2 regions of the Halomonas hibernica genome follow, and region 2 is predicted to be linked to the other one. Evidence: riboswitches for the same ligand, from Rfam matches in the RefSeq annotation. Region 2 holds a riboswitch; the other holds the start of a gene.

Region 1 (14,530 bases), on a different contig from region 2:
TTTTCGTGGTTCTCGCAAGAGCACCCCGTTCGCTGCTCAAGTAGCAAGCGAGCGTGCAGCGACTGCTGCAGCCGAGTATGGTGTGAAAAACGTAGACGTACTGGTTAAAGGCCCAGGTCCCGGTCGTGAATCCGCCGTGCGCGCACTCAATGCCGCAGGCTTCCGCGTGCAAAGCATCGTAGACGCGACGCCCATTCCCCATAATGGCTGCCGTCCGCCTAAGAAACGCCGCGTTTAAGGAGACAGATTCATGGCTCGTTATATTGGACCGAAGTGCAAACTGTCTCGTCGTGAAGGCACCGATCTCTTTTTGAAGAGTGGCGTGACTCCCTTCGAGAAAAAGTGTAAATCCGAGCAAATCCCGGGTGTACACGGCCAGCGTCGTCAGCGTCTTTCAGACTACGGCTTGCAGCTTCGTGAGAAGCAAAAAGTACGTCGCATGTATGGCGTACTCGAAAAACAGTTCCGTAACTACTACAAAGAAGCTGCTCGCCTGAAAGGTGCGACCGGTGAAGTATTGTTGCAGTTGCTTGAATCCCGACTGGATAACGTCGTCTACCGTATGGGTTTCGGCTCGACTCGCTCTGAAGCGCGTCAGCTCGTTAGCCACAAGGCGATTTCCGTGAACGGCCGCACCGTTAACGTTGCTTCCTACCAAGTGAAGCCGGGTGACGTTGTTGCTATTCGCGAAAAGGCGAAGAACCAGGCACGTATTCAAAACGCGTTGACCATTGCGGCCAACCGTGGCGATATCCTCTGGATTGAAATCGACGCCAAGAAGATGGAAGGCACTTTCAAGGCTCTGCCTGAACGCGGTGACCTGACTGCCGACATCAACGAAAACCTGATCGTCGAGCTGTACTCCAAGTAAGCGGCGTTAATTAATCTGCTTCTTGAAGCCTGGGCGGGATAGCAAAGCTAACCGCCCAGATGCTCTTGAGTACGGTTCTTAAGAACTCAGTATCCGTTTGGCAGCCTGAAAGGTGTTCATATGCAGCGTTCAGTGACAGAGTTTCTTCGTCCTCGCGACATCAAGGTCGAAGAAATCAGCGCACATCATGCCAAAATCGTTCTCGAACCGTTCGAGCGTGGTTTTGGTCACACCCTGGGGAATGCACTGCGTCGCATTCTGCTTTCGTCTATGCCCGGCGCTGCCGTGGTAGAGGCTGAAATTGCGGGTGTAGAGCACGAGTACAGTGCGCTCGAAGGGGTGCAGGAAGATGTCATCGAAATCCTCCTGAACTTGAAAGATGTTGCGATCAAGATGCACAGCCGCGATGAGGCGGTGCTCTCGCTGAACAAGCAGGGCCCAGCCGTCGTCACTGCTGGCGACATTGCGCTTGATCATAGCGTCGAAATCGTCAACCCGGACCACGTCATTGCACACGTCAATGAAGGTGCCGAGCTGAAAATTCAGCTTAAGGTAGCGCTGGGTCGTGGCTACGAACCGGCTGACGCCCGTGGCTCTGATGAAGAGACCCGTGCTATTGGCCGCCTGCAGCTGGATGCCACCTTCAGCCCTGTCCGCCGCGTTTCCTACTCGGTTGAAGCCGCTCGTGTTGAGCAGCGCACCGACCTCGATAAGCTGATTATCGATCTGGAAACCGACGGTACTTTGGATCCGGAAGAGGCTATCCGTCGCAGTGCGACCATTCTGCAAGAGCAGCTGGCCGCCTTCGTCGACCTTGAAGCTGATAAAGAGCAGGAAGTCGAAGAGGAAGAAGATCACGTTGATCCAATCCTATTGCGCCCCGTAGACGATCTTGAGTTGACCGTTCGCAGCGCGAACTGCCTAAAAGCCGAGAATATTTACTATATCGGTGATCTTATCCAGCGCACAGAAGTTGAGCTGTTGAAGACACCGAACCTCGGTAAAAAATCCTTGAATGAAATCAAGGACGTTTTGGCGGCGCGCGGCTTGTCCCTCGGCATGCGGTTGGAAAATTGGCCGCCCGCTAGCCTGAAGGACGACAAGGCCACCGCGTGAGTGTCGACTTGAGTCCCAGTTTGGTAAGGAATTACAACCATGCGTCATCGTAAGAGTGGTCGTCATCTGAATCGCACCAGCTCGCATCGTCAGGCCATGTTCAAGAACATGTCTGTCTCGCTGGTCGAACATGAAGTCATCAAGACAACCCTGCCCAAGGCCAAGGAACTGCGTCGCGTTATCGAGCCGCTGATCACCTTAGCCAAGCAGGATAGCGTTGCGAACCGTCGTTTGGCGTTCTCTCGCACACGTTCCAAAGAAGCCGTTGGCAAGCTGTTCAATGAGCTGGGTCCGCGTTACGCCGAGCGTCCGGGTGGCTACATCCGTATTCTCAAGTGCGGTTTCCGCACCGGCGACAACGCGCCTATGGCGTACGTTGAGCTAGTAGACCGTCCGGTTGCTGAAGAAGCCGCTGCTGAAGAGTAAATCTTTAGTTGCTGCCTCTTTAAAGCAGAATGAAAACCGACCCAGCTGGGTCGGTTTTTTTTATGCCTGGCGTATCGAGTAATGCCGCTATAAACGTTAAATTGTCCGACGAGCGTGCTAGTCTAGAGTGAATTGACGGGGCCATTGGCGCTGCAGTTGTTTACCCTTGGGAACTGATTCATGGCGCATTATTCAATGCGGGGGTGTACGCGTGCAGGCCGAGGAAAAAGTGTGCGTCTCGTTTCCAGCGTAAATGAATCATCAAGGGGCAGACATGGTGACGAGGGGAGTAAACGATAACAAGGCGTCGAGGGCATGGCTAGCGGTAACGATGTTACTGCTATTGATCATCACCACCTCGACCGTGCAGGCGAATCCACGTTACGCAGGTATTGTGGTCGATCTTGATAACGGTGAAGTTTTATACGCAGAAAATGTGGATGCACCGCGTTATCCTGCTTCGCTGACCAAAATGATGACGCTGTACATGACCTTTGAAGCGCTGGAAAGTGGCACTTTAACGCTCAATGAGCCCCTCGCTGTTTCTGCCCAGGCCGCGGCCATGCCCGCTACCAAATTATGGCTTTCTGCGGGCAGTACGATTCCTGTCGATACCGCTATCCGCGCCCTGGCTGTGCGTTCGGCGAATGATGTCGCCGTTGTGGTGGCTGAAGCATTGGGCGGTAGCGAGCAGCGCTTTGCGCGGCTTATGACCGAAAAGGCGCGAGAGTTAGGTATGACAGCCACGACCTTCCGCAACGCCTCGGGACTTCCTGATGACCAGCAAATTACCTCCGCGCGGGACATGCTCACACTTTCGGTGCGTGTCATGCAGGATTTTCCACAGTATTACCATTACTTCGGTCTTCAGGAATTTACTTATCGCGACAAGCGCCACACCAGTCATAATCGGCTGGTGCGCGACTATCCCGGTGCCGATGGTTTAAAAACCGGCTTTATTCGTGCCTCTGGCTTTAACGTCGCGACGACAGCGGTGCATGATGGCCGGCGGCTGGTTGCCATTGTGATGGGAGGGTTTAGCTCTTCATCGCGTGATACTCATATGGCCGATTTACTCGACCGAGGCTTTATGCGCGCTGAGCTGCGCGATCAGCGTACATGGGTCGCCAATACCAGTTTCTCTCAGGAGTTTATGGGGTTTGGTGGTTCTACACCTCCCGTGGCACCCCCCAAGGCGCCAACACCTGCGCCAAGCCAAATGCTTGCCAGTATTGAAACGACCACGCTGTCACCTGCCCCCAATACCAGCGTAGACGAGCAACTGGCCACGATCACTGTTGAAGGCCCGGCCGAGGCGTCCCGCGCGTCTAACGCTGACCCTTTGCAGGACTTTATTCAAAGAGAGCGCTTGGTGGAAGCTCCCCCGACCGGCGCCTGGGGTATCCAAGTGGGTGCATTTAGCCAGCAAGGGCAGGCTCAACAGCTGGCCCAACAAGCGGCCCAGCGCTTAACGCAAAACTTGGCCGGACGCGTGGAAGTGGATACGCTTGAAGGCCAAACGCCGGTATACCGTGCTCGCCTGGTGGCTTTGGATGAGCACCGCGCCCGTGAAGCCTGCCGTGAACTACAACTGCAAGGCATGGAGTGCATGGTGGTCAACGCAAGCCTTTAAGCCTTGTTTTAAATGTCAAAAAACCCCATCAGCTTTTATGAGCTGGTGGGGTTTTTTATGGTTGATGTCACGACCCACTACGGCTTTTCACCAGTGCACACGTACGCGCGCAATCGCTTAGGCTAGGCAAAGGCGTACGCGTTCATTGCCAGCACGCCATGCTCAACGCTGCGGTGGAGCGGTGTGACATCACCGCCTGCGCCCATGGCTACCAGTAACGGCTGAAAATGCTCGGGCGTTGGATGATTCCTGCTCGCTTCGGGGGCCGTTTGCCAGGCAAGCAACGCCTCACGGTCATTGTTCACAAGCTGGGTGTCGACCCACTCTGCAAAAGCGCCGACCCAGTTGGGCATTGGGTTATCAAGCGGCATGGTTTCGTAAAGGTTATGGGTCAGGCTGCCCGACCCGATCACCAGAATACCTTCTTCACGCAGTGGCGCCAGGCGCTTACCCAGCTCAACCAGCTTGTCGTTGGACCAACGCACAGGCAGCGATAGCGTAACGACAGGAATATCCGCCTTGGGAAACATCAGCGAAAGAGGTGCCCAGGTGCCGTGGTCAAACCCTCGTTCCACTTCTGAGGCGCCCAGTAATTTGGCCAAGCGGTTGGCCAGTGCAGGCTCGCCAGGTGCTGGGTACTGCTGCTCGAACAGTTCGCGGGGAAAGCCGCCGAAGTCATGAAGGGTTTCTGGCCAAGGGCTGTTACTGACTTTCAGCGTCTGACTTTCCCAGTGCGCCGAAACCACAATGATCGCCTTGGGCGTCAGTCGCTTGCCCAGCGAACGTAAAAAGTGATGGGCAGGCGTAGGGGTGAGGATCAGCATGGGAGAGCCGTGGGATATAAAAAGACTGGGTAGCATAACAACGTCTCCTGGCAGAAGGCCCTGGCAGTGACCAGGGCGCGAGCAAAGGCATGGCGGAGAAAAGGTGATAGATAAACTCGTTTGGGTGCGCCTAACGCGATTAGCTAACGCGGCGGTTCAGTGTAAAGCTGCCGCCGCCTAAACCTGCCTGCACGAGCAGGGCAACGGTCCAGAATGCCGGGAACTCCCAACCACCGCCAGCGTTGGTAAACGCCCAGCCGTTGCCAAGATGCACGGACGTAGCACCCAGTAGCAGAGGGATCATTGCAAGGCTAATCCAGCGCGTATAAATACCCAGAATCAAGGCCAGACCGCCGCCAACTTCGCCCAGAATCGTTAAGTAGGCTATAACGCTTGGCAGGCCCATTGACTCAAAGTAGGCGACCGTGCCCGGCAGGGTAAACACAAACACCTTGGTCAGGCCATGGGCGAGTGCCATCACGCCAAGTGATAGTCGCAGCAGTGCGATGGCGTGGGGTTGAAGGTTTGTGCTCATGGTGGAAGAAGATGCATTCATGGGGTATCTCCATTGGGCAGTGATGAAAGTTCAATGGGGACACTTTACGTTCATTGACGGCAGAGATAATCCACGCGTACCAAACATCACTGTTGCGAAATAGGCGACAATCCCATCTCCTGCTCCCAGTAAGGCGGGCTACCCCAGGCATCCGTTAACAACTCAATAAACCGCTCTACCTTGGCAGGTAAAAAGCGTCGCGCAGGGTAAATGGCATGAATATCCAGCATCTTGGGAGGGATGTGCGGCAGTACCTGAACCAGGCGCCCAGCGATAATGCTCTCCGTTACCAAAAAGCTGGGTTGATGAGCGATACCGATACCTGCCTCGGCGGCATGGGTTAAAACATCGCCATTGTTGCTTTCAAGCGGGCCTTGGGGTGTCAGCGTCATATTTTCAAAACGCCAGTTGCTATTGGCTAAATCGCTGCGGTAACGCAGGCAGCGGTGGTGCGCAAGCGCCTCTGCATTTTCCGGCACGCCATGGGTTTCAAGGTACGCCGGGGATGCGCAAAACAGCATTTGACAGCGCGTCAGACGCCTGGCGATCAGGCTTGAGTCGGGCAGGTTGCCAATACGAATGGCCACATCGTAGCCCTCTTCGAGAAGATCCACGCGGCGGTCACCTAAGTCCAGGCGTACGTCCAGGCCAGGATACGCCACCATAAAGCGCGGCACCAGCGGGGAGAGGTGGCGCATGCCAAAACTCATGGGGCCGTTGATGCGTAAACGGCCGCTTATTTCAGAAACACCGCTGCCTACGTCGGCGGCAGCCTCATCAAGCGCCTGTAAAATCGCTTGGGCATGCGCAAGGTAGCGCTCGCCCTCGGCGGTTAAATGCAGGCGCCGCGTGGTGCGCTGAATAAGCCGCACCCCGAGCGTCTCTTCAAGGGCCATGACAATACGTGATACCCGCGTGCGGGAAAGATCCAATGCTTCAGCGGCCCGCGTGTAGCTGCCAAGCTCGGCAACTTTGACAAAAGCGGCAATATGATCGAGCTGGTTCATGGCCGAGCCAACGCCCGTGCGGCCTGGTAAGGATCAGGCTGGCCACAAATGGCGGAGATAACCGCCAGGCCATTGGCACCGGCTGCAACGACCTGCTGGGCGTGTTCAGCCTTGAGCCCACCAATGGCCACGCTTGGCAAGGTGCAGGCCGCGGCTAATTGAGCCAGGCCTTCAAACCCCAACGGTTTAGCATGGTCCTGCTTGCTTTGGGTGGTAAACACCGGGCCCAGGCCCACGTAGTCGAGCAGGGCCACGGGGGCTGAGTGAAGCTGCTCAAGCGTATTAATCGAAAGCCCGATAATTGCCTCTGGCCCCATGGCCGCCCGTGCCTCTTGAACCGCTGTATCGCTTTGGCCGACATGCAGCCCATCGGCGCCGCTTTGCAAGGCAACGTTCAAGCGGTCATTAATCACCAGTGGTACCCCGCTACCCGCCAGGGCGGCTTTCAAGCGCCTGGCCTGTTCAATCATGTCGGTATCGCTTGCGTGTTTATCGCGCAGTTGAACAAAACTGACGCCCCCTTTGACGGCCTCAATAACGGTGCGCTCTAGCCCTGCGGCTTGACAGAGTTGAGCGTCAGTGACCAGATAAAGCGAAAGATCAAAACGCATTATCCTTCCTCCAGCCCGGTAAACTGACGGACGTCTGTAGGCGTTAGCTGATACAAGGCGTCCAACAGGGCTACCTGAAAACTACCCGGGCCTGCCGCCTGTTGTCCAGCGCGGCTACCCGCGATAGCAAAGCTTGTAAGTGCGGCTAACGTGGCGTTCAAGGGAGCTCCGGGGCTGGCCGCTACAAAGGCGGCAACGGTGGCACTTAACGCGCAGCCAAGCGTAGTGACACGCGGCATAAGCGCGTGTCCGCCGCTCAAGCGCCAGTGCTGAGTGCCATCGGTAATAAAATCCTGCACGCCGGTCATCGCGACAATACAGCGCTGCTGCTTGGCGAGGTTAATGGCGGCCTCACGCGCTTCATCCGTAGAGGCCGTGGCATCCACCCCACGGCCCGCGTGGGTCAAGCCGGAAAGCGTCATGACTTCTGAGGTATTGCCACGGATCACGCTGGGCTTAAAAGCCAATAGCGTTTGTGAAAGCGTTTGACGGTAATAAGTGGCGCCCACTGCAACCGGGTCCAATACCCAGGGGGTATTGTGCTCGTTGGCCGTTTTGGCGGCAAGTTGCATACCTTCTGCCCAGTGTGGTGAAGGCGTACCGATATTGATCGAAAGTGCCCCGGCCAAGCGAGTAAACTCAGCGACTTCCTCAGTTGAATGCAGCATGGCAGGGGAAGCGCCGACAGCCAGCAGGCAGTTAGCTGTGCTGTTCATCGCTACAAAATTGGTAATACAGTGCACTAACGGCGTGGTGCGTTGTACAGCGGAAAGCGCGTCGCTCAGCGGGAGTGATGTCATGGCCACCTCACAGCGTAGATCGGGTGTGATGACACCGCGACTTCCTACGCCGGTATTATCCGGTTCAGGTTCTAAGGGTGCATCTCAGCTTGAGCGTCTCAAGCGCCCCTGTCGTCAGGCTACTATCCTTGCCTTGGGCGGTGCTGTAAAGCGCAGACGATGTGTAAGGGGAGGCCGGTAGGGTAAGCGGGGCTGGAATAATGGCTGTTCTGCCCTCATGGTATGTCATCACAACGGCATCATGCGGTGTGAAACGGTTAGCGATAGGCTTGTACACGGTATGGTTTTTGTCAAAGATAACCGCTCAATCAATTCATTTAACAGCATAATTCCCACAAGGAGCCCAAGATGACTTTGCAAGGTGAACAGCATAAAGGCGTTCGTCCGGCCCCTGCGCAAACCCAAGGGTTTCGCTTAAACCATACGATGCTGCGGGCGAAAGACCCCGAGCGTTCATTGGCCTTTTACTCCCAGGTATTTGGCATGCAGGTGCTGCGTCGGCTGGATTTCGAAGAGATGCAGTTTTCGCTCTACTTTCTGGCGAACCTGGAAGCCAACGACCAGGTGCCGGAAGATACCCAGGCGCGTACCGCCTGGACCTTCAGCCAAAAGGGGCTGTTAGAACTTACCCATAACTGGGGCACAGAAGACCAGGACGATTTTGCCTACCACGATGGCAATGCCGAACCGCAGGGCTTTGGACATATCTGCTTTAGCGTGCCGGACTTGGAAGCGGCCCAGGCGTGGTTTGATGAGCACGATGTGACGTTCATAAAGCGGGCGGATCAAGGCAAAATGCAGGGCGTCATTTTTGTGAAAGACCCGGACGGCTACTGGATCGAAGTTATCCAGGCCGACCTAATGGCGGCGATGGGCGACTGATATGGCACACTTGCTGTTTCGGCTGCGCTACGTTACCGATGAAGAAGCCATGGAAGTCCGCTCACTACTGGCAGAACATGGTTTTGATACCTATGAAACGCAGGCCGGTTTTTTCCGCTTAGGGGTGGACGCGATCTGGCTGCGTGATGAAACCCAGCGTGAGGCGGCCGAAGCAGCACTGGCGGTGTATCAAGCCGAGCGCTTCACCAAGGCTCGGCAAGCGCACGCCGAGGCCGTGAGCCAAGGCGATGCACCTACCTTATGGCGCCGCCTGGCGGCGCATCCCTTTCAGGTCACCCTGGTAATGGTGGCGGTCGTCATGGTGGCACTGCTTACGCTGTTGCCATTTCTTGGCCTGACACGTTAATCAAGCCGCAGGTGCCCGCGTTTTAAGTAGAGCTTGACCCCTTCGCTGCCCGCGCTAAGTTGGGGAGCGGCGCCGGGAGGGTAGCGACACCAGCTGCCCGTCGGGTATTCGGTATCGCCGTCGCACAAGGTGCCTTCCAGAACAAACGCTTCCAGGCCACCGCCCAGCGTTGGGTAGACAATCGTCACGCCCGCCTCCCACCGCTCCAGGCTGGCGCGCTCTTGGCCAAAGGTATGCAGCATTTTATAGGTAATGCCTGGGCGACGGTCCGGCTGCCAAGGTAAACGGTGGGCAGGTACGGCCAGTTGAAGAGTGTCATTGGCTGCAAACTGGTGAAGCTTCACCAGGATGAGCGCGCCCTCATCGCCTATGTGCGGGGTGTGGCCCGTACCGATAGGATTGCGCAGATAGGTGCCCGCAGGGTAGCGGCCGTGCTCATCACCGAACACGCCCTCTAGTACAAGAATCTCTTCCCCGCCGTCGTGGGTATGTGCGGTGAACTGGCTGTTGGGCGCGTAGCATACCAGGCTGGTCGCTCTGGCGACTTCCTCGCCGATGCGATCAAGCATCATGCGCGTGACGCCTGCACTGGGCGAATCGACCCATTGATATTGGTCCGGCGTTACGCAGGCAAAGTGGCTAAAGTCGGCGTTAAGGCGCATGGTATTGGCTCTTTGCAGTGGGGGGGATCGCGGTAGTGCAAGTCTCCTTATCCACCACCCAAAATGCAATGCATAAAAGAGCGCTTTAATGACGAGCCGTTAGGGAGGCTCGTTGCATAAAGGCGGTTTTTTTCAGGGCGTCGCCGCAAGCGTCGTCAGAATATGGTGGGCGGCCTCAATACGTGCCTGGTTGGGATAATTGCGGTTGGCGAGCATCACGATGCCTATTTGCTGGCTGGGTACAAAGGCGACATAAGCGCCAAAGCCATTGGTTGAGCCCGTCTTGTTAAACCACACATCGTCATCTGCCGGTAGCGGTGTCTGAAGCTGCTCGGCCTTGTTAGCCTCCAGCACCATCTCCAGCGAATTGCCTGCTTGTAGCTGGTCAAGCGACACAGGGTAGGCATAGCGTTCCCAACCGAGGCCTTGGGTCATATCGCCCATGTTGACGTAGCCCATCCGGGTTGCTTCCAGTGCTTCGCGCAGCGGTTCATCCACCGCTGAGCTGTCCATGTTGGCGTTAATGAACGCCAGCATATCGGCGCTATTCGACTTTACCCCGTAGGCCTCTGCATCCAGTACGCCGGGGTTCACCCGAATCGGCTCATCCTCTTTTGAGTACCCGAAGGCGTAGTTCGCCTGCGCGTCTTCAGGTACCTGCAGGTAGCTGTGTTCAAGGCCGAGTGCTGAAAACACGTGCGCTTCCATCAACTGGGCGTAAGGTTTTCCAAGCCGCTGGGCGGTCAGGTAACCGAGTAATCCAATGCTCGGATTTGAATAGAGCCGATGAGTGCCTGGCGCATACGTCGGTGCCCACTGGCGGTAGTAGGCGACCATGTCGTCTTCGTTGTTGACGCTATCTGGAAACTGCAACGGCAGCCCACCCGCCGTGTAGGTGCCCAGTTCCAATAGGCTGATGTTATCAAAGGCGCTTCCTTCAAGGGCTGGCAGGTACTGGCTGGCGGGGTCGGAAAGTGACAGAGCACCGCTGGCCTGAGCGTAAGCCGCCAGCGTCGCCGTAAACGTCTTGCTGACGGAACCCAACTCAAACAGCGTATCGGTGGTTACCGGCACGCCAGCCTCTTGATCGGCGACCCCATAATTAAAGTAATGGGGCGTGCCCTTAACGCTCACCGCTACGGCCATGCCCGGGACACTGTGCGCGTCCATCAAGGCTACGATAGTGTCGTTGACCACCGACGCCACCGGCAGACTGCGTGGATCATCATTCGCATAGCCAAAAGCGCTGATAAGAAACGAACCTGCCACAATAAGCGCATTTTTTGCTGTTAACATCTTGTTCATCAGAAAACCCGTTACGTGTTGTTGGTTAACATCGGGTGTTGGCCCCGCTGATTCGTTGCTTACGTTACGGCGAACCGTACAAGGTGACAAACAGCGATATTTTGCATAAGCCATTAGAAAAATTTGGGGGTCTGTATCGTGCGTCCCTACTTACCACTAAAAGCCCTGCGCGCCTTTGAAGCGTCGGCCAGGCACCTGAGTTTTACCCGAGCGGCTGCCGAGCTATGCGTGACGCAAGCGGCCGTAAGTCATCACGTAAAATTGCTGGAAGGCCAGTTGAAGGTAGCGCTGTTCACCCGCCTGCCGCGCGGGCTGATGTTAACGCAAGAGGGCGAAATGTTACTGCCGGTCCTCAAGGCGTCTTTTGATCAGATTACGCACACGCTGGATCAATTAGGCGAGCAGAACTACCGGGAGGTATTGAATGTGGGCGCGGTGGGCACGTTCGCCGTCGGCTGGTTGCTGCCCAGGCTTGCTGACTTTCAGGAGCGCTATCCGTTTATTGATCTGCGCCTTTCGACCCATAACAATCGCACGGATATGGCCGCGGAAGGGTTCGACTTTGCTATTCGTTTTGGAACAGGCGCCTGGCACGGTATTGCGGCCCAGCCTTTGTTGCCAGCCTCGCTGTCGGTCATGTGCACGCCTGACATCGCCACCCGGCTAAAGACGCCGGCCGATGTCGTGGGTGAAACATGGCTACGCTCTTATCGCACCGATGAGTGGACGCAGTGGCTACTGGCGGCGGGGTTATCAGGCAGTGTTTCTGTGCCAAGAAGTATCGTGTTTGACTCTTCTATTGCCATGATAGAAGCCGCACAGCAGGGTGTAGGCATTGCCCTGGCGCCGCCTTCAATGTTCTCACGCCCGCTCACCAGCGGTGCTTTGGTACAACCGTTCAGCACCGCGGTGAGTTTAGGCGGGTACTGGCTGACGCGCTTACAGTCGCGGCCAGAAACCCAGGCCATGGCCTGTTTTAGAGAGTGGCTGACCCTGGCAACCAATGCCTAGTGGCTATGGCTATGCTCGCTGTGATCATGCCCGTGGTCATGATCATGGTCATGATCATGGTCATGATCGTCATGTGCATGGTCGTGGCCGTCATGCGCATGGTCATCATGGCCCGGTTGGGCCAGTGCTTCGTGCAGCACTACCGCATTGTGGCGCATCATGCCAAGGTAAGTGCTCGCTTCGCCCTCGGAAGAGAGCGCATCGGCATACAGTGTTCCGGCAATCGGCAGGCTCGTCTCTTCAGAAAGTTGCTGAATGACCGCAGGATTGGTCATGTTTTCATGGAACAGGGCTTGTACGTTCTGGTCGTTGATCACGTCCACCAGCTCGGCCATGCTGGCGCCGCTGGGTTCTACTTCGGTTGATAAGCCGGTAGGTGCCAAAAAGTTGACGCCGTAAGCATTCGAGAAGTAGCCAAAGGAGTCGTGGCCAGTAATCACGCTGGTTGAGGCCGGGATTTCGCTGATGAGCTCACGAATTTCAGCATCGACTTCTGCCATGCTGGCCAGGTAGTTATCGGCGTTAGCCCGGTACTCATCGGCGTTAGCCTCATCGGCCTCAATCAGGCCGTCACGGATATTGGCAACGTAAATCCGCGTTTGGGCCATATCCTGCCAGGCATGAGGATCAAATTCACCATGCGCATGGTCGTGGTCGTGGTCGTGGTCGTGATTATGGTCATGATCGTGGTCATGCCCGTGGTCGTGCCCATGACCATGGTAGTCGAGCTTGTTAATGCCATCAGTGGCCGTGATCAATGCGCCGTTGTAGCCGCTGGATTCAATGAGCCGCTCCATCCAGCCTTCGAACAGTAGGCCATTGAACACCACAAGATCCGCTTCTGTCAGTGCGCGTGCATCGCCTGGGCGAGGGGAGTAGACGTGCGAATCACCGTCAGGCCCCACCAGTGATGTTACTTCAACGTGCTCACCGCCCACGTTCTCGACCATATCGGCCAGGATGGAGAAGCTTGTCACCACCTGAACGCGGTCTGCTGCGATGGCCGCGGGCAGTGCCAACATGGCGGATACGCCAACCAATAAGCGCGAAGATAACCGTAAAGACATACCGACTCCTGTTGAATGATGTTACGTAGATGCCTCAGCACTGAGCGGGGCTGTTTTACGCCTTAGCCGGGCAGCCAGACTGTGGTAGCGCCCGAACATCGCCGAGAAAAGATAGCCCACGCCGGCCAGCAGAATAATGCTCGGCCCCGAGGGAATATCCAGATGAAAAGAGAGCAGCAAGCCACCGGTACTGGCGACCATGGCGATCACGACCGCAATCGCCATTAGCCCCTCAAGGCGCCTGCTCCAAAAACGCGCGGCGGTGGCGGGCAGCATCATTAAACCTACCGCCATCATCGTGCCCAGCGTTTGAAAGCCCGCCGTCATGTTGAGCACCAGCAAGGCTAAAAACACGCTATGCACCCAGCCGTTGCGGCGGTTTTGACCGCGTAAAAAAAGCGGGTCCAAACACTCCACCACCAGCGCGCGGAAGATGATCGCCAGGGTCACCAGAATCAGCGTGCTGATGCCTGCAATCAGTAGTAATGCAGTGGCGTTAACGGCCAAAATCGACCCAAACAGAACGTGGGTTAAGTCAACGCTGCTGCCCCCCATCGAGATCAGCATGACCCCCGCCGCTAGCGAGATAATAAAAAAGCTCGCCATGGCCGCATCTTCACGCTGGCCGCCTATCTTCGATACTGCCCCGGCAAGTAGCGCCACCATTAACCCGCACAATACGCCGCCAATACTCATAATGGGCAGCGAGAACCCGGCCAGTAGAAAGCCGATAGCCACGCCCGGCATAATGGCGTGCGCCAAGGCATCGCCGATCAGACTCATGCCGCGTAGCACCAGAAAAACGCCCAAGGGCGGGGCCGCAATGGACAGCGCTAACCCGCCGACCACCGCGCGGCGCATAAAGCCGTAATCAAACGGCGCAATCAGCCACGTATTAAGCAGTTCCAGCATGGTGCTCCCCCAGTGTAAAAGGGACAGCCTGGGCGGGCAGTGGCTGATGATGTAGTTCACTGGGTGCCACCCAGCGGGCATGGCCGCCGTTTAACATCAATATTTCATCGGCCAAGCGGCGTAAATGGTCCATATCGTGCAGAACAATAATAATCGTCGTACCGTCATCGGCCATCTGGCGCAGGATACGGATTAAAATATCGACCGTGTCGCTGTCCACGTTGGCAAAAGGCTCATCCAGCAGTAGCAGCTCGGCTTCCTGCATTAACGTACGCCCAATCAAGGCCCGCTGGCGCTGGCCGCCGGAAAGCTCGCCTAACGGGCGGTGAGCCAAGTGCGAAATACCCAAGCGCGCCATGATGTCGCGACCTTTACGGTAGTGCGTCGCACAGTAGCCTTTTAGTGCCCCATGGCTTGGCCAGCTGCCGGTCATGACCAACTCCTCCACACTCATGGGAAAGGTTAAGTCCAGCGCCAACT
Region 2 (14,530 bases):
GTAAAAGCCTCCGCTATAGGCGACAGAGTACGTCACGGTGCCGATACCAGGCACCTGGACGGTATCGCGGTAGGTATCAATATAGCTGGGCAAACCCTCACAGGTAACCGACTCGACCACACCGTTATGCACACGCGCTTCAATATGTACCAGGCCTGCCGGGGCCTCCAACGAAAACTGCTGAATGCCTTCCTGCTTAGGTACAATCCCACACTCGAGCACCGCGGTTGCCGTACACAAGGTATTGGAGCCTGAATAGATCGGGTAGCCCATGACTTCCATAATGATATAACCCGCAGCGGCCTCGGGGTGCGTCGCTGGCACCAGTAAGTCCACCGACATCTCCGGAATACCGTAGGGCTCTTCCAGCAGCAAGCGACGCAAGCCATCGGCATCATCGCGCAGGTACTCCATTTGCTCCCGCACCGTGGCGCCCGGCAGAGCATCAATCCCGCCCGTTACGATTCGGCTGACATCGCCCCCCGCATGAGTATCCATTAATTGAAGCGTATGGATCTTTTTCAAAGGCGTTGCTCCTGAGCGTTTGTTAGTGCAAAAGGTGCGCCGTGGGTATCCCACTGCGCATCTGGAACAATGACAATTTTGCCGAGATAATTGCTGCCCCGATTAACAAAATAGCGCTCGGCGTTATGCAGTTCAGAAAGCTTGAACGCCGCATGGAGAACAGGCTTGAGTTCACCACTACGAATCCAGGCGATTAGCTGCTCGGCTTCTTCACGAGTACCGTGAGAAACGCCAAATATCTGCACCTGATAAAGGTAAATACGCGTCCACATGATCTCACTGAGATTACCGCCGCTGGCCCCTGCGATGGAAAGGCGCGGATAGGATTGGCGGTGCTGCATATCAACAATCATGGTATCGATAAACAGGTCGGTCATCTCGCCGCCGACCAAGTCCATCACCGCATCAATTGGCTTTCCGCCAGTGGCTTCTAAGACGCGCTCAACAAAGGTCGGCAGGTCGCCACGGTCAATAACGGCTTCGGCGCCTAACGCTTGCAGCGCAGCGGCTTTATCAGGCTGGCTGACCGCATAAGGAACAGCACCGACAATACGGCACAGTTGAATGAGCGCGGTACCTACGCCACCGCTGGCACCGCTTACCAACACGCGCTCGCCAGCCTTGATGTGTGCCGAGGTCATCATATGGTACGCCGTTTGATAGGAGCACATGCCCATCGCGGCTAGCTCAGCATCGCGGAGTTCGGGATTATCAATGGAGTGGAACTGGTCTGCGGGTACCGCAATATACTCAGCGTAGCCGCCATCGGCCCCATGGCCGTAGTAGTCGGGAGTGAGATTGATATCCCGGCGCTCATCCGCATAAATATTGAAATCAAGCAGGCCGCGCTGGCCAATACGCTCGGCATCCACGCCTTCGCCTACCGCGACGATACGCCCGGCTACATCTGCCCCCTGAATACGCGGAAACGTTAAGGTGGGCGTGCCACCCATGGCAAAGGACGTCACGTCGCCTTTCTCTTTGGTGGGATACAGGCCTTCACGCGCTTTACGGTCGGTATTGTTTTTCGCGGTCGCCGTCACCTGGACCAGAACATCACCTGGGCCGGGCAACGGCGTTTTGACGTCTTCACGATAATGCAGCTGTTCGACGCCACCATGCCCGACCAAGAGCATGGCAGCCATCGTAGAAGAAACGGCGGTAGATTCAGGCATTGTCAGGCTCCTTGATACAAAGGAATAAGACTAGCCGACCATAGCAAACTCTTGCTACCCCTTAAAAGCCTGCTGAATTAGAACCAGCCCTTTCGCCTGAACACCCAAATCAGCACGCCACCGATTCCTGCCATCATGCCTAAAATGAAGAAGTAGCCATAGCGATAGTGCAGCTCCGGCATGTAGTCAAAGTTCATCCCGTAGATACCCGCAACAAACGTTAACGGAACAAAAATCGCCGTAATGACCGTTAGAACGCGCATTGTAATGTTCAGTTGATGCGACGAGATTGATATGTAACCGTCTACTAAATCACCGCAAATGTCGTAATACATCTGAGTAAGCGTATAAAGCCGCTCAAAACGTTCGGCAACATCGTTAATGGCATGCAGCGTTTCATTTTCCTCACGCGGGACGTGCTCATAGTCGTAGACAGTTAACTCTTGGGTAATCCCTTTATGATAATTAAACACGCGCCGCATCTTAACCAGCCGGGAGCGGTACATGGTAATTTTGCGCATTAATACATCGTTACCATTTTCATGTAACTCATCTTCTAAATCGCTTAATTCCGCTTCAAATTCAAGCAGGCTATCAATGTAATACCCAGCAGAGATATACATCACCTTGAGCGCCACCTGCTCCGGTGATTTCGCTAATAACGTCTTACCGTGCTCCTTAAAGAGCCGCTCAATGCTCATGGCAACGCCTGGATGTAGCGTCACTAGAAAGCACTCACCAATAAAAAAGCAGACCTGCTGAGGAACAAAGTTTAGCTGGGCATCAAAAGATGAAATACCGCGGTAAATAATCAGTGCGTGGTTATCAAACTCTTCTATTTTGGGTGGTAAGCGCTCTTTATGGGCATCCTGAATAGCCATGGGGTGACACTCAAATTTACCCAGTAGCCGCTCAGCAGATTCTGCTGATTCCCCCTGCATATCGATCCATATATGACTGCCGGGGGTATTCTGCCATGTGACAAAAAGCTCTTCGTTCCCTTCATGGGTTTCGCCATCAGGGGTCGTCAAAATACTGCGAATCATAACTGTCCTTGGTTCCAGGGGGTTCTTAAATACGCTAATAACACGCTTACCACCGTGGAAGCTAACAACGCACCTAGAAACGGCGCTAGTGTGGGTACACTGTTCGGAAAGCTTGCCGCCATTATCCCTTCGCTTATGCTGGCGTGACTCATCCACCCAGGCAAGATCGCACCCAATAGACCCGCCATGCCGCCACCGATAGCCGCAAGGGGCGTCATGCGCCGCCACAAGCCCAGCAGTACGGGTACCACGGTTGCAGCGCAGACTAAATCAGCGATTAGAAAAAGACGTAAAACAGACACACCCTGAAGTGCGACAACCACGACAGGCACCATAAGCAAAACGGTCATCCAGCGTGTGAGCGCGATAGAAACGCTTGGCTGTTCACTGCGCGACACGATCAGTGAGGCAATACCGCTTTGTAGCGTATCTACGCTGGACGCCACCAATGTAACGGCAAGCACTAGTGCCGTTATAGCTAGCCAGGGTGGCGCGTTATTGAGCAGTGCAAAAAAAGGCATGGGCGGTTCGCCCAGCGGAACACCGTTCATGGCAGCAAGCATACCCAAACCGCCAATCACCATAACGATCATGACCGTGGCGCCCCCTCCTACCCAAGCCCCGCGGGCCAAACTGTGATCATCACGTGCCGCCCATACCCGCTGCCAGTAGCCCTGGTGAAACAAGTTCGCTGCGGTAACCGCGATGACAAGCGTTAGTGCCACACTAAGCGCATCAGAAGTGGCGATAGAGGGCCATGCCGCACTGCTCGGCATGGCAGGCAAGTGCCAAACGGTGACACTGGAAACCACCACTAACAGTGCAAGCAGCAACCATGCCTGCCAACGGTCAGTGGCCAGGCTTGCGCGCAGCCCACCGCTTACCGTGTAAAGCAACGTAGTGAGCGTTACTCCAATAATCACCCAGCTCGACGGAACATCAGAAAGCAGTGAGGTGATCGCTCCAATAGCGGTTAATTCAGCGGCTAAAAAGCAGGCCATATACACCACGGAAACCAGCGTTACCCAGTGGCGCACTCCGCGCCCATAGCACGCCTCGGCAAACTCAGCGATGCTCCGCCCTTCAGGGAGAGCCCGGCGTATAGACGGACCATAAAAGCCAAGGACGATAAAAGGCAGTGAGGAGCCAAGGGCATAGCCTGCCAAGGCCAATGGGCCAATAAAAGCGCCAATTTCTGGCGGTGCAAACAAAATCCAGGCGCCCATACCAGATGCAACAAAAGAGAGCCCTAGCGTGGTGCTGGTTTGTGAATTACGAGCGGTTACAAAGTCATCCAATGAGCCTTTACGCCCACGGGCTTTAAGGCCTAAAAATGCAAAGCAACAGAGCGCCGCGCCCAGCACGGCTGACGTTAGGTATGGCATGTCGCACTTCCTCCGCCGGTACTAACCGGTTCAGGTTCCAGGGTCTGCGTCATAGCATTCTCAGCCACGCAACGTGGCTCCCCTGGCGACAGTGAATTGAGAGCGTATCCTGATGTAAAGCGAGCTAACCGTCAAAATGAGCAGCTACTCGCGCCGTATCCTAGCCGCTAAATAGCTAACAGGAAAACGGTTTACTTCTGCTATTCATTCGCTACAACGTTGTCTAGACTAACAAAAGCTGCTGTAAACTGAGTCAAAGCATTACAAAATAAAAGTAGCTTACTGCCATTAGTGTTATAAAACATTAATGTTACAAGCGTCGCACAGGAGAATAAGCGACGCGCTTACAGGAAACCACTATGTCATACACCGAAGCCAAGGAGCATACGCAAGGGCGGCTCAATACTCTGTTTGCTGACCCCTACCGTGCGTTTGAAAACAATACCGATGAGCGCCAGCTTCACGTTCGCGTAATGCTTTATATGCTGCTGGCCCGCCCCATGTCACGAGGAGACATGACGCTACGCGTGATCCATGGCTGGGAGAACGGTAGCTGCGAGCCTGGCGACTTACAGCATGCTGACTACGTTTTAAATACGCTAGATGATGTAAAGCGCGCGGTGAAAGACTTCGACCAGGCCACGAAGCAAAACGCTCCGCTACCCTCTGAAGACCCTGCCATTTTGGCGATGCCTTTAGCAAATGTGATCGCCGATGCCAAAGCCGAAGGGCAAGAGGTCACCGACGATATACCCAAAACGCCCGCACGCTGGTCTGCGCTTGAAGGCGGCTTGGCACTTTATACGCTTTTTAAAATGTATCACCGGTTGGTGTATGGCGAGGACGATGTCTACCGCTGCTCCCAATGCCAAACGGCCTTAGGCCCGCGTGAAATTCATGAATTTCATCTAGAGGAGAGTGAGTTCGCCCTTTTAGTGCCCCTTGTCGGACAGCCAAAAGAGGCGCCGTCTCTACTCGTATTGCATGAAAGCCAACTTAAGCCGATTGAAAAGCTACTGGAAGAAAGCTTGAGCCTGCTGAATGATTTTTAAGCCTTGAGTACAACAACGTCACTGGCCCCCACAAGAACCAGTGACTGCTTAGTAAGTAAGCGTCAGCTTAATGCAATAGTACTATTGATACCGCTTGAAACGTTTTCAGGCTCAAACCAGCGTGCCGTTACCGTTTTGGTTTGCGTCCAGAAGGCGATCGCCTGTTTTCCATTTGGCCCTAAATCGCCGAGCTTTGAAGCACGTGAGCCAGTGAAGCTGAAATAGGCAACCGGCACCGGGATTGGCACGTTGATACCCACCTGCCCCACGTCTATATCAGTTCCAAAGCGCCGCGCCACCCAGCCAGAATTCGTGAAGATAGACGTGCCGTTGCCGTTAGGATTAGCATTAATAAACGCAATCGCTTCGTCGAGTGTTTCCACGTTGACAACGCAGAGTACCGGCCCAAATATCTCTTCACGGTAAATGGTCATCTCCGCAGTCACATCGGTAAATAACGTCGGTCCCACAAAATTGCCCTTCGGATAACCGTGTACCTGGCAGTTACGCCCATCAATCAATAGCGTTGCGCCCTCCTTTTCACCGGTCTCGATAAGACCTAACACCCGCTCCTTGGCGGCAGGCGATACCAGCGGCCCTAAATCGGCATCCTGTTGGGTGCCAGGACCCACTTTCATCTGGCCTGCAGCATCCACAATATCATCAATCCATTGTCGCGCCTCACCGACCAGCACCACGACCGAATTAGCCATACAGCGCTGGCCTGCGGCGCCAAATGCTGAGCCCAGCAGATTGTTGATGGCTTGGCTGCGATTTGCGTCGGGCATAACCACACAGTGGTTCTTCGCCCCCATCATCGCCTGCATACGCTTACCCGCATCTGCCGCCCGCTTGTAAAGCAATGAGCCGACGTGGGTTGAGCCAATAAACGATAGCGCTTTAACCGTTGGGTGATCGACAATCTGGTTGGCAACCTCAGGACCGCCGTGCACCACGTTCAACACCCCAGCTGGCACACCGGCTTCATGGGCGAGCTCCACCAAGCGCATGGTCGAGCTGGGATCCTGCTCAGAAGGCTTCAACACAAAGGTGTTGCCTGTAGCGATGGCCAGCGGAAACATGAAACAGGGCAGCATGATCGGGAAGTTAAAGGCCGTAATACCGGCCCCTACGCCTAGCGGCTGATGTAGCGTATAAACATCGACGTCGCTTGCCGCGTTCTCGGCCACCTCTCCTAGCTGGAGCGAGGTAATCGAGCAGGCGTGTTCGACCACCTCCAGACCTCGCCCTACTTCACCTTTGGCGTCTGGCAACGTTTTGCCATGCTCTTCGGTGATTAAGGCGGCTAGTTCATCGGTGTTGTCACGAATCAGTGCCTGCAACGCCAGCATAATACGCATGCGCTTTCCAAGCGGTACCTTGCGCCACTCTCTAAACGCATGATGGGCGCTTGCAATCGCATGCTCTACTTCTTCTGCCGTGCAAAAAGGCACCCGGGCAACCACCTTTTGGGTCGCCGGATTAACCACATCACGCCACTCCTGGCTTTGAGACAGGACGGCTTGACCATCAATGATCATGGGAATTTCGCGAACGGCCATTACGCTTGCTCCTGATTATGATTGTGTTTGTAACAGAGGCAGTCTCTATAGCTGCCCCAGGGCCAAGAATAGGGTATATCAGCAAGTTAACGTAAACGTCAAATACGGTTAGTGACAACCCCGATTAGCGATGACAAGACGCCAAAGACAGTGCAAACGCATGTTTAACCGCTTGACCTCCCCTCCCAATAAGGGATGATAATACGGCGCACCCAGGAGATGTCTCTTTGCCTCAGCAATACATGCCCACCGCTATGACGTCTCTCCGGCTCGGCCAAGTGGGCCTCTGGAGCTTGGCGCTATTGCTGTGGTGCGCCGCTCCTCACGAGGCGATGCCGCGGGCTGCTGAGCCAGTTCATCACTCAGCCCTGGAAGACCACGCCAAGCCGCTGATCGTACTGGCTAACCCACTTAATCGCCTTAGCCTGGACCATGACAAGCGACGCCAAAACCCGGTAGTAATTCAAAATGATACCGGGGTGGCTCTGCCCGCCCATGAAAGATGGCCTGGTATTGCGCCTGCCGTTTATCACTGCGTATTGAATACCCTTGGCTCATCGAACCCAGGCTTACCAGGCGGCCTTCCTCCCTGCAGAGCACCACCCTACGCTTAACAAATAACGACGGTTAACAGAGGCGCGTAACGCCTCTTTGCCACGTACATGACACCAGGCATTTATTATTAAAAGGTCTGGCCATATCAAGTTATTTCAGGAATCGTGCGTATGTTTCTGGTGGACCAACTTATTTTACTAGCAGCCATCCTGCTACTGGTCGGCATTATTTCAAGCAAGCTGTCAGCTCGCTTGGGTATGCCGGTACTCGTACTGTTTTTAGGAACCGGTATGCTTGCGGGGGAAGCAGGCATTGGCGGTATCGACTTTAATAATCCTGGTTTGGCACACGCGCTGGGCACGTTGGCACTGGCAATGATTTTGTTCGATGGCGGCTTACAAACGCCCCTCGCCTCAATCCGCCTGGTGTGGAAGCCAGCCTCCCTATTGGCCACGCTCGGTGTTTTGATCACATCAATGATTACCGGGGTCGCTGCTGCTTATATTCTAAAGCTCCCCCTGTTGGATGGTTTATTACTAGGTGCCATCGTCGGCTCCACCGACGCCGCTGCGGTTTTCTCATTACTGCGTAATGCTGGCATCCATATTAATCAACGGCTCAAGTCTACGCTTGAAATTGAAAGCGCATCCAACGACCCGATGGCGATTTTCTTAACCATTGGATTACTTGAAGTACTGGTTAACGATATGCCCCTTGGAGTGGGCCTGTTAAAACTCTTTATCCTGCAAATCGGGGTAGGTGGCGCCGTCGGCCTGCTGGTCGGCTGGGCAGCCGTTCAACTTATTAACCGTATTCATCTGGTCACATCGGGCCTTTATCCCGTTCTGGTTGCGGCATGTGGGCTCTTCGCCTTTGGCGTTGCTGCGAACCTTGGAGGCAGTGGTTTCCTGGCGATTTTTATTGCAGGCGTCATGATCGGCAATCGCCCGATTGCCTTTCAGCGCAGCACATTTTTGTTTCATGACGGATTAGCGTGGATGAGTCAGATCGTCATGTTCGTGGTGCTTGGGCTGCTGATTAATCCTGTTTCCCTACTGGATGTATGGCTGGAAGGCCTGATGATTGCGGCTATATTAACCTTGGTGGCTCGCCCACTCGCCGTCACTCCCATTCTAAAAATGTTCGGTTTTACGAACCGCGAAACCGGGCTGGTTGCCTGGGTAGGCCTGCGTGGCTCAGTGCCCATTATTTTGGCTATTTTCCCACTGATTTTCGGCCTGGAAGGCGCTGAACTTATCTTCAACGTGGTGTTCTTCGTGGTATTAATTTCTGCCACTATTCAAGGCACTACGCTGCCTTACTTGGCGCGCAAACTGAAACTTACCGAACCACCGCCTGTTGTGCCTGCCGCCAGCCTGGAGATTACCTCATTGGAGGATGTTGACGCCGACATTGTGGAATATCGGCTAGGTGACTTTACTCGTGCAGCCAACCGTCGTTTATCGCAACTCGCACTGCCTGACGGCACAGTGGTGGCCATGATCACCCGTGGCAAAGACGTTATCCCACCGCGTGGGTCCACCCAATTACAGCCAGGCGATCACTTGTTTGTCGTGCTGCGTCCACAGGTTCTGCCGTTTGTTGACTGTATTTTTGCGGAGGGAGCCACGGTCGACCACTACCAACTCCCCAATCAAATATTGCATCTGAAAGGCAACACCAACGTCGACGAAGTATTTAACTCCTATGGCATTACGCTAGACCGTGATATGCACTGCACATTAGACGCGCTTCTGCGTGAGCGATTGACGGACGAACCACGCATAGGTGACTCAATAGCGTTGGAAAACGTGACCCTCTCCGTTCAAGGCGTACTTGATGGGCGCATTACCACGGTAGGTTTGACCATCAGTCAGCCAGAACTCACTGTAGAGCAACACCCCGCCTGATACCCATACGCAAAGGCCACCCGCTATTAACGGGTGGCCTTTAGAAACACTTCAACGTGCTGCAAAAATGTCCTGCAAGAATCGCATTTCAGAACCCGTTCTTGCTGGACTAGCTCTGCAGAAACAACTCAGGCAGCTTCGTAGGCGGCTTTAAGCCGGTAAAACTCATCAACAATGGCGGCCATTTCAGCGGCGTCATAATGACAAAGGCCACTGACCACCAGCTTTTTAGAGCCGACACCGATTGCAGCGCCCTTCGATTCAATGGAAAACTCAAGCAATGCGTCTGCTCGCTTCCCCTGCACATCAAGCGATGAGCGCGTTAAGGCGAGTCCTGGTGTAAACCCATCCAAACGCTCTAATGAAAAACCCATGCTATCGTAGATAACCAAAGGGCGTTTAGGGTTAAACATTACCCCATGCTTTTCCATTAGCGGCTTTAAATAATGCGGGAAATTTTTGCCTGAGAACGCCACATAGCAGCGAGCAAAGGCTTCAATAGCAGCACTATCGTGGGTCGTCTCGCCATCACGAACCACCTGTAAATAACATTTTCCACTCTCATCACTTACGTGAAGCTCACCATTTTCTGCTTCACTAAAGAGCAGTGGCGTATCAGCACTTACCATATTGGTGAAGCGAAATTCCATTTGCCGCGACAGCCCGAACTTTACCAGTATTAGCGTAAACAACAGGTCACCAGGCACGCAGAAACGTCGCGCACCCGGATTATGGATCGGGTTGTAATCACCTGCCACGCCTTTAGCGAAACGGCTGGCCTGCTCGGCGGAGACCACTACATACTCTCCGTGTTGCGCGTAAAAATCCTTGAACATGGCGTTTGCTGCCTGCCTAGCGTTGAAATCGAAAACCCATAACTATCCAGCGTCGCGCATAATGCCATAAAACGCGCGCCAACAGGAGTCACCTGCCAGGAAGCGAGTATGTCAAACACGAACATTACTAAAAAGCGCTTATCCCGCGTTGTATTGGCTACCTTGATCAGTAGCCTGTTTATCATAACGGTTTGGCTGGTGGGCAGCTACTGGTTGCTGAATAGTCAGTGGTTACCGGAAAGAATTTCTCAGTTTGAAGGTATTGAGGTTCGCTGGAGCCAAGGAACTAGCCGCCACCCTGGACGCTGGGAAGTAGACAACCTTTATCTTGCCCGTGAAGACGATGCGCTACCGATGGCAATTGAGGCCGAGCATGCCACGCTCACACTCTCGTTATGGTCGCTACTGCGCGGCGAGTTACATATCAAGGCATTAGAGGCCGAAGGAATCCGCCGCTTAACGGTGGGTGATATCGCCCTTGAAGCGCAGGGCACGCTAGAAGTGGCTGATACAACCCTTAGCCGTGAAAACCTGGCCATACCTCATGTGAACCTGGCAATCACAGAAGGCCGCCTGATACGCCCAAGTGACCACGCCACACTGGTTAACGCCATAACCCTTGAAGCCACTGCAACGCTTGATGAGATCACGCCCACGGACCCGGCCACGGGTGCACTTAACCCTGAACTGCTAGCGGCACTTTCCGCAACACTTGATATTAAGGCGCAGGCAGATGCCTGGAATGTATTCATGCCCTACCTGGAGGCCATTCCCTGGCTTTTCCTGGACGGCCGCGGCGCACTGGAGGGCCATATTGAACTGGTCTCAGGCACACTTAAACCAGGCAGCCTGCTTACTTTGAAGGCACCTGAATTACGTTTAACGCTGGATGAGCGAACGCTTTTAGAGCACGATCAACCAACGACCTGGAGAGAGGCAGATGCACCGCCCCCACGCCACACAGCAACCGGTAGAGGAAGCGTCCAGCTACGCGTAGCCGATCACCACATTGATTTTGAGACTCGCCTGCAGGATGTCACGCTGGCAGATACACAGCCCTATGCGGTAAATACCGCCTTAAGCCTTAAAAGCGATATGGCCAACCAGCGCTTGGACCAACTAACTCCACCCACGGATGCTGAGCTGGCGCTTGAAGGCACCATTACCCGGCTGGACATGATGGACCGCTACCTCGCCAATACGCTGGAGGGGCAGGGCATTCGCTTATCCGGCAATGGCCGTTTAGAGGCCAGGGTTAGCGTTCGCGACACTCACGCCCATAGCGCCCATTTGCGGGTCGAGGCAGACGCAATCGCGGTCAACGCACTGGATATGACCGCTCAAGGGCAAGGCATACTTAACGCTGAGCTAAAGGACGCCTCGATGGTGGACGCGACACTTGGTTTCTCCCAGGCAACACTCTCCCACGCTGACCAAACACTGCTTAACGACGCGACACTTGACCTGGTAGCACAAAGTCCTATCGAACCCGTATTAGCCCGCAGCCACGCCACCGCGACACTTCACTGGCAGGATGCCCGCATGGCCAGCATTAGCGCCCTGCAACCGTATATTGCCACCTACCTGCCGGACCCGGCTCCGTTTAACCTGGTCAGCGGCCAAGCGCAAAGTAATGGAACGCTCCATATTACCCCTGAACAGCTTAGCGGAGCGCTCACCTTAACCGGCGATTCGCTCACTACCCGCTGGCAACGTGATGAGCAGAGCACCCTGTTCACTAGCGATATGCAGCTTTCACTGCAACTACGCGAGGCCGCTACCGATGGCACAAGCATTGATATCAGTGGTAGCCGTTTACGCTGGCAGGTCGCTGATGACACACAGCCCGAAGAGCGCCTGGAAAGTATCTTAGTGGTTCGCGAAGGCCGCTTTCAGCGGCGTGGCGAGATTCCCAGTGGGCAGTTTCAGCTAGAGGGCAGCGTGCAGCGCTTGAGTTTTCTGAACGCCTTTTTACCCACAGATCACGGCGTTTCGTTGTCTGGCAATGGGCAACTGTTCGCCCAAGGCTCTTTTAGCAGTAAGCGCCTGTTGGCACCTACTCGGCTGCGTATCGATGCCAACCAGCTTGAAGTCGCATTTTTAGACTACCAGGCCAGCGGGCGCGGCGAGCTAACCGCGCAAATCGACAGCCCCGAACAGGCACAACTTTCGCTGGGTATTCCGCGCTTTTCGCTACAGCGTAACGGTGATGACCAACCTCATGTAGAGGGGCGTCACTTTGCCTTAACCACCCAGACAGACCAGCTCAGCAACGTGCTCATATCGCCAGAAGCAGAATACTTTGTTACCCGAATAGACTTGCCGATTACCGAAGTGCCGGACTTTACGCGCTATAACCGCTACTTGCCTGCAGATGCAGGCCTTCGCCTGCTTGGCGGTCAGGCAAGCCTGGGCAGCGAGTGGCTCTTGGAGGGGATGAGCGCCCAAGGCAACATGACCCTACGTGCGTTTGGCGCCGACCTCGCCCTTCTTGATCAGCGGCTACGTGGCGATATCGAACTCTACTTACAACTTACTGAAGGCGATTTACAGGCACGGCGTTTTACGGCTAATGACTCATTTCTGCGCTTGGAAAATGTGTTCCGCATAAGCGAGCAAGGCGCTCAGGACGCAGGCTGGTGGGTGCAGCTCTCCATGGATGACGCACAGCTTACCTGGGATGACCCCATTCGCCTGTCCACACAGCTGCGTCTGGCCATGCGCGACACCGGCTTGGTCGCCAGATTGTTTTTAGCCCGTGCTCGAGAAAGCGACTGGCTCGGCAGGCTACTCAACGTGCGCAATGTTAATGGCACCGCTGAACTTGCACTTAATGGCGAACGTATCCAGCTGAGCAACCTGGTACTCACCGGCGGCCCTCTACTGCTGCTTTCCGATGTCACGCTTGAAGAGCAGAGCGCCAATGGAGCGCTCTATGCCCGTCTTGGCGCACTTGGCATAGGCGTGGAGCTTGTTAACAGCGAACCCAGGTTACACGTACTGCAACCCAAGCGCTGGTTTGACCGCTGGCGGCAAGCGGTTCGTTACCCTCGTCCTGATTAGCGCTTTTTGCGCTGGCGCCGAATCATCCTGACCCGCTCTCTGGCTTTAGCCGGCGTCGAAAGCGGCGCTGCTGAACCCGTCTCTTTGGGCGGCAAAGTGACCCAAGCAAACACCGGCAACGCCAAGTGCCAGCGAATCGCGGCTAACCGCAGCCCCAGCGTAATCGCCAAGGCCATGGCGATACTAACGCTCAGCGGCGTATTCAAGGTGTTCAGCGCGACATATACAGTGCCGCCAGCCATGGCAGCGGTAGCGTAGATTTCTTCGCGCAGCACCATCGGTACGCGCTGAGCCAGCATGTCGCGGATCATTCCGCCGGCGACACCGGTCATCATGCCCATCAATACCGCCACTACACCGGAGGTTCCCAGCAACAGCGCTTTATGGGTGCCGATGACCGTAAACAAGGCAAGGCCAAAGGCATCCGCAATCGGCAAAAACCTTCGCGACAAGCGATGAATATAGTGGAACCCCACCAGCGAAATGCCCACCGTTGCCAGGATAACCCATAAGTAAGTGGGATCAGCGACCCAAAAGACCGGCCGCAAGCCCAGCACTAAATCACGCAGTGTACCGCCACCAATCCCGGTCACAGCGGCCAACACCAGCATGCCAAACGGGTCCATTTTTGACCGACACGCAAGGATAACGCCCGATAGTGCAAAAACAATCACACCCATCATGTCCAACCAATACACCACACCCGTCACGTGATTCCCCTTTGTGCGCTATGTTTTTTTAAAGCGGTTTCTTAAAGCAGGCAGAATACCACTAATGCGTTTTTCGCCTATCGCTTGCTCATTCGCTAATTAACCCGACTTAACGCCGTGGCTTAGGGTACGCTTGTGAGAACTTTTTAAAAGGAGGTGCTATGGATTGGAACCCTGCTTATACATGGTTAGTACTGGCGCTACTTCTCAGTTTAGGGGAGTTAACCTCTGGTGCAATGGTACTACTGGCACTGGGTATTGCTGCCGCGCTTACCGCGGCGGTCACTGCCCTTGGGCTCTCTCTACCTTGGCAATTGCTGAGCATGGGCATTTTTGCTGGCCTATTAGTTCCCTTGGGTGTGATGGTGATTCGCCCGCGCTTTTCTCCTCGCGGCGTTGCCTACGGCACCACCGGCACTGGGGTCGAAAAAGGCAATCATTACCATACGTTGCGCCGCGATTATGACGATGCGACCGGTATCAAAATTAACGGCGACTTTTACCGCTTGCGCGTTATGGACACAGGTGCCACAGAACTTCCACCCGATACGTCCGTTATCTTTCAGCGCTTTGAAGGCACCACAGCGCTGGTTGCCCTCCCCTCGTCAGCCCCTAACCCTTTGCAAGACGATCCCCCCCTACGCAAGGAGCCTTAATAATGGATTTACCTATTAGCCCCGGTTTATTAATAAGCCTGATTATTGTCGTTAT

Evidence for each region. A riboswitch is a leader RNA that binds a small molecule or an ion and turns the genes downstream of it on or off. The one in region 2 is predicted to bind thiamine pyrophosphate.
Region 1: linked by a shared signal. The riboswitch ahead of thiM (hydroxyethylthiazole kinase) and the one ahead of FKN99_RS07270 (SLC5/6 family protein) in region 2 are both predicted to bind thiamine pyrophosphate.

The regions. Positions count from the first base shown of each region.
Region 1 is NZ_VIFN01000005.1:173,478-188,007, reverse strand. It holds gene rpsK (30S ribosomal protein S11) at 1-238, shown strand, start outside; gene rpsD (30S ribosomal protein S4) at 251-871, shown strand; gene FKN99_RS09940 (DNA-directed RNA polymerase subunit alpha) at 992-1,987, shown strand; gene rplQ (50S ribosomal protein L17) at 2,027-2,413, shown strand; gene FKN99_RS09930 (D-alanyl-D-alanine carboxypeptidase family protein) at 2,745-4,046, shown strand; gene FKN99_RS09925 (DODA-type extradiol aromatic ring-opening family dioxygenase) at 4,169-4,906, opposite strand; gene FKN99_RS09920 (DoxX family protein) at 5,010-5,426, opposite strand; gene FKN99_RS09915 (LysR family transcriptional regulator) at 5,513-6,433, opposite strand; gene thiE (thiamine phosphate synthase) at 6,430-7,044, opposite strand; gene thiM (hydroxyethylthiazole kinase) at 7,044-7,844, opposite strand; TPP riboswitch at 7,869-7,964, opposite strand; gene gloA (lactoylglutathione lyase) at 8,193-8,726, shown strand; gene FKN99_RS09895 (DUF6164 family protein) at 8,728-9,093, shown strand; gene FKN99_RS09890 (cupin domain-containing protein) at 9,090-9,755, opposite strand; gene ampC (class C beta-lactamase) at 9,888-11,051, opposite strand; gene FKN99_RS09880 (LysR family transcriptional regulator) at 11,199-12,071, shown strand; gene FKN99_RS09875 (metal ABC transporter substrate-binding protein) at 12,068-13,138, opposite strand; gene FKN99_RS09870 (metal ABC transporter permease) at 13,160-14,050, opposite strand; gene FKN99_RS09865 (metal ABC transporter ATP-binding protein) at 14,034-14,530, opposite strand, start outside.
Region 2 is NZ_VIFN01000003.1:260,061-274,590, forward strand. It holds gene FKN99_RS07255 (proline racemase family protein) at 1-498, opposite strand, end outside; gene FKN99_RS07260 (zinc-binding dehydrogenase) at 522-1,700, opposite strand; gene corA (magnesium/cobalt transporter CorA) at 1,778-2,746, opposite strand; gene FKN99_RS07270 (SLC5/6 family protein) at 2,743-4,131, opposite strand; TPP riboswitch at 4,121-4,225, opposite strand; gene FKN99_RS07275 (hypothetical protein) at 4,491-5,183, shown strand; gene FKN99_RS07280 (CoA-acylating methylmalonate-semialdehyde dehydrogenase) at 5,246-6,745, opposite strand; gene FKN99_RS07285 (hypothetical protein) at 6,973-7,359, shown strand; gene FKN99_RS07290 (potassium/proton antiporter) at 7,471-9,210, shown strand; gene FKN99_RS07295 (DUF3581 family protein) at 9,339-10,046, opposite strand; gene FKN99_RS07300 (translocation/assembly module TamB domain-containing protein) at 10,155-13,109, shown strand; gene FKN99_RS07305 (trimeric intracellular cation channel family protein) at 13,106-13,819, opposite strand; gene FKN99_RS07310 (nodulation efficiency, NfeD-like protein) at 13,981-14,475, shown strand; gene FKN99_RS07315 (SPFH domain-containing protein) at 14,478-14,530, shown strand, end outside.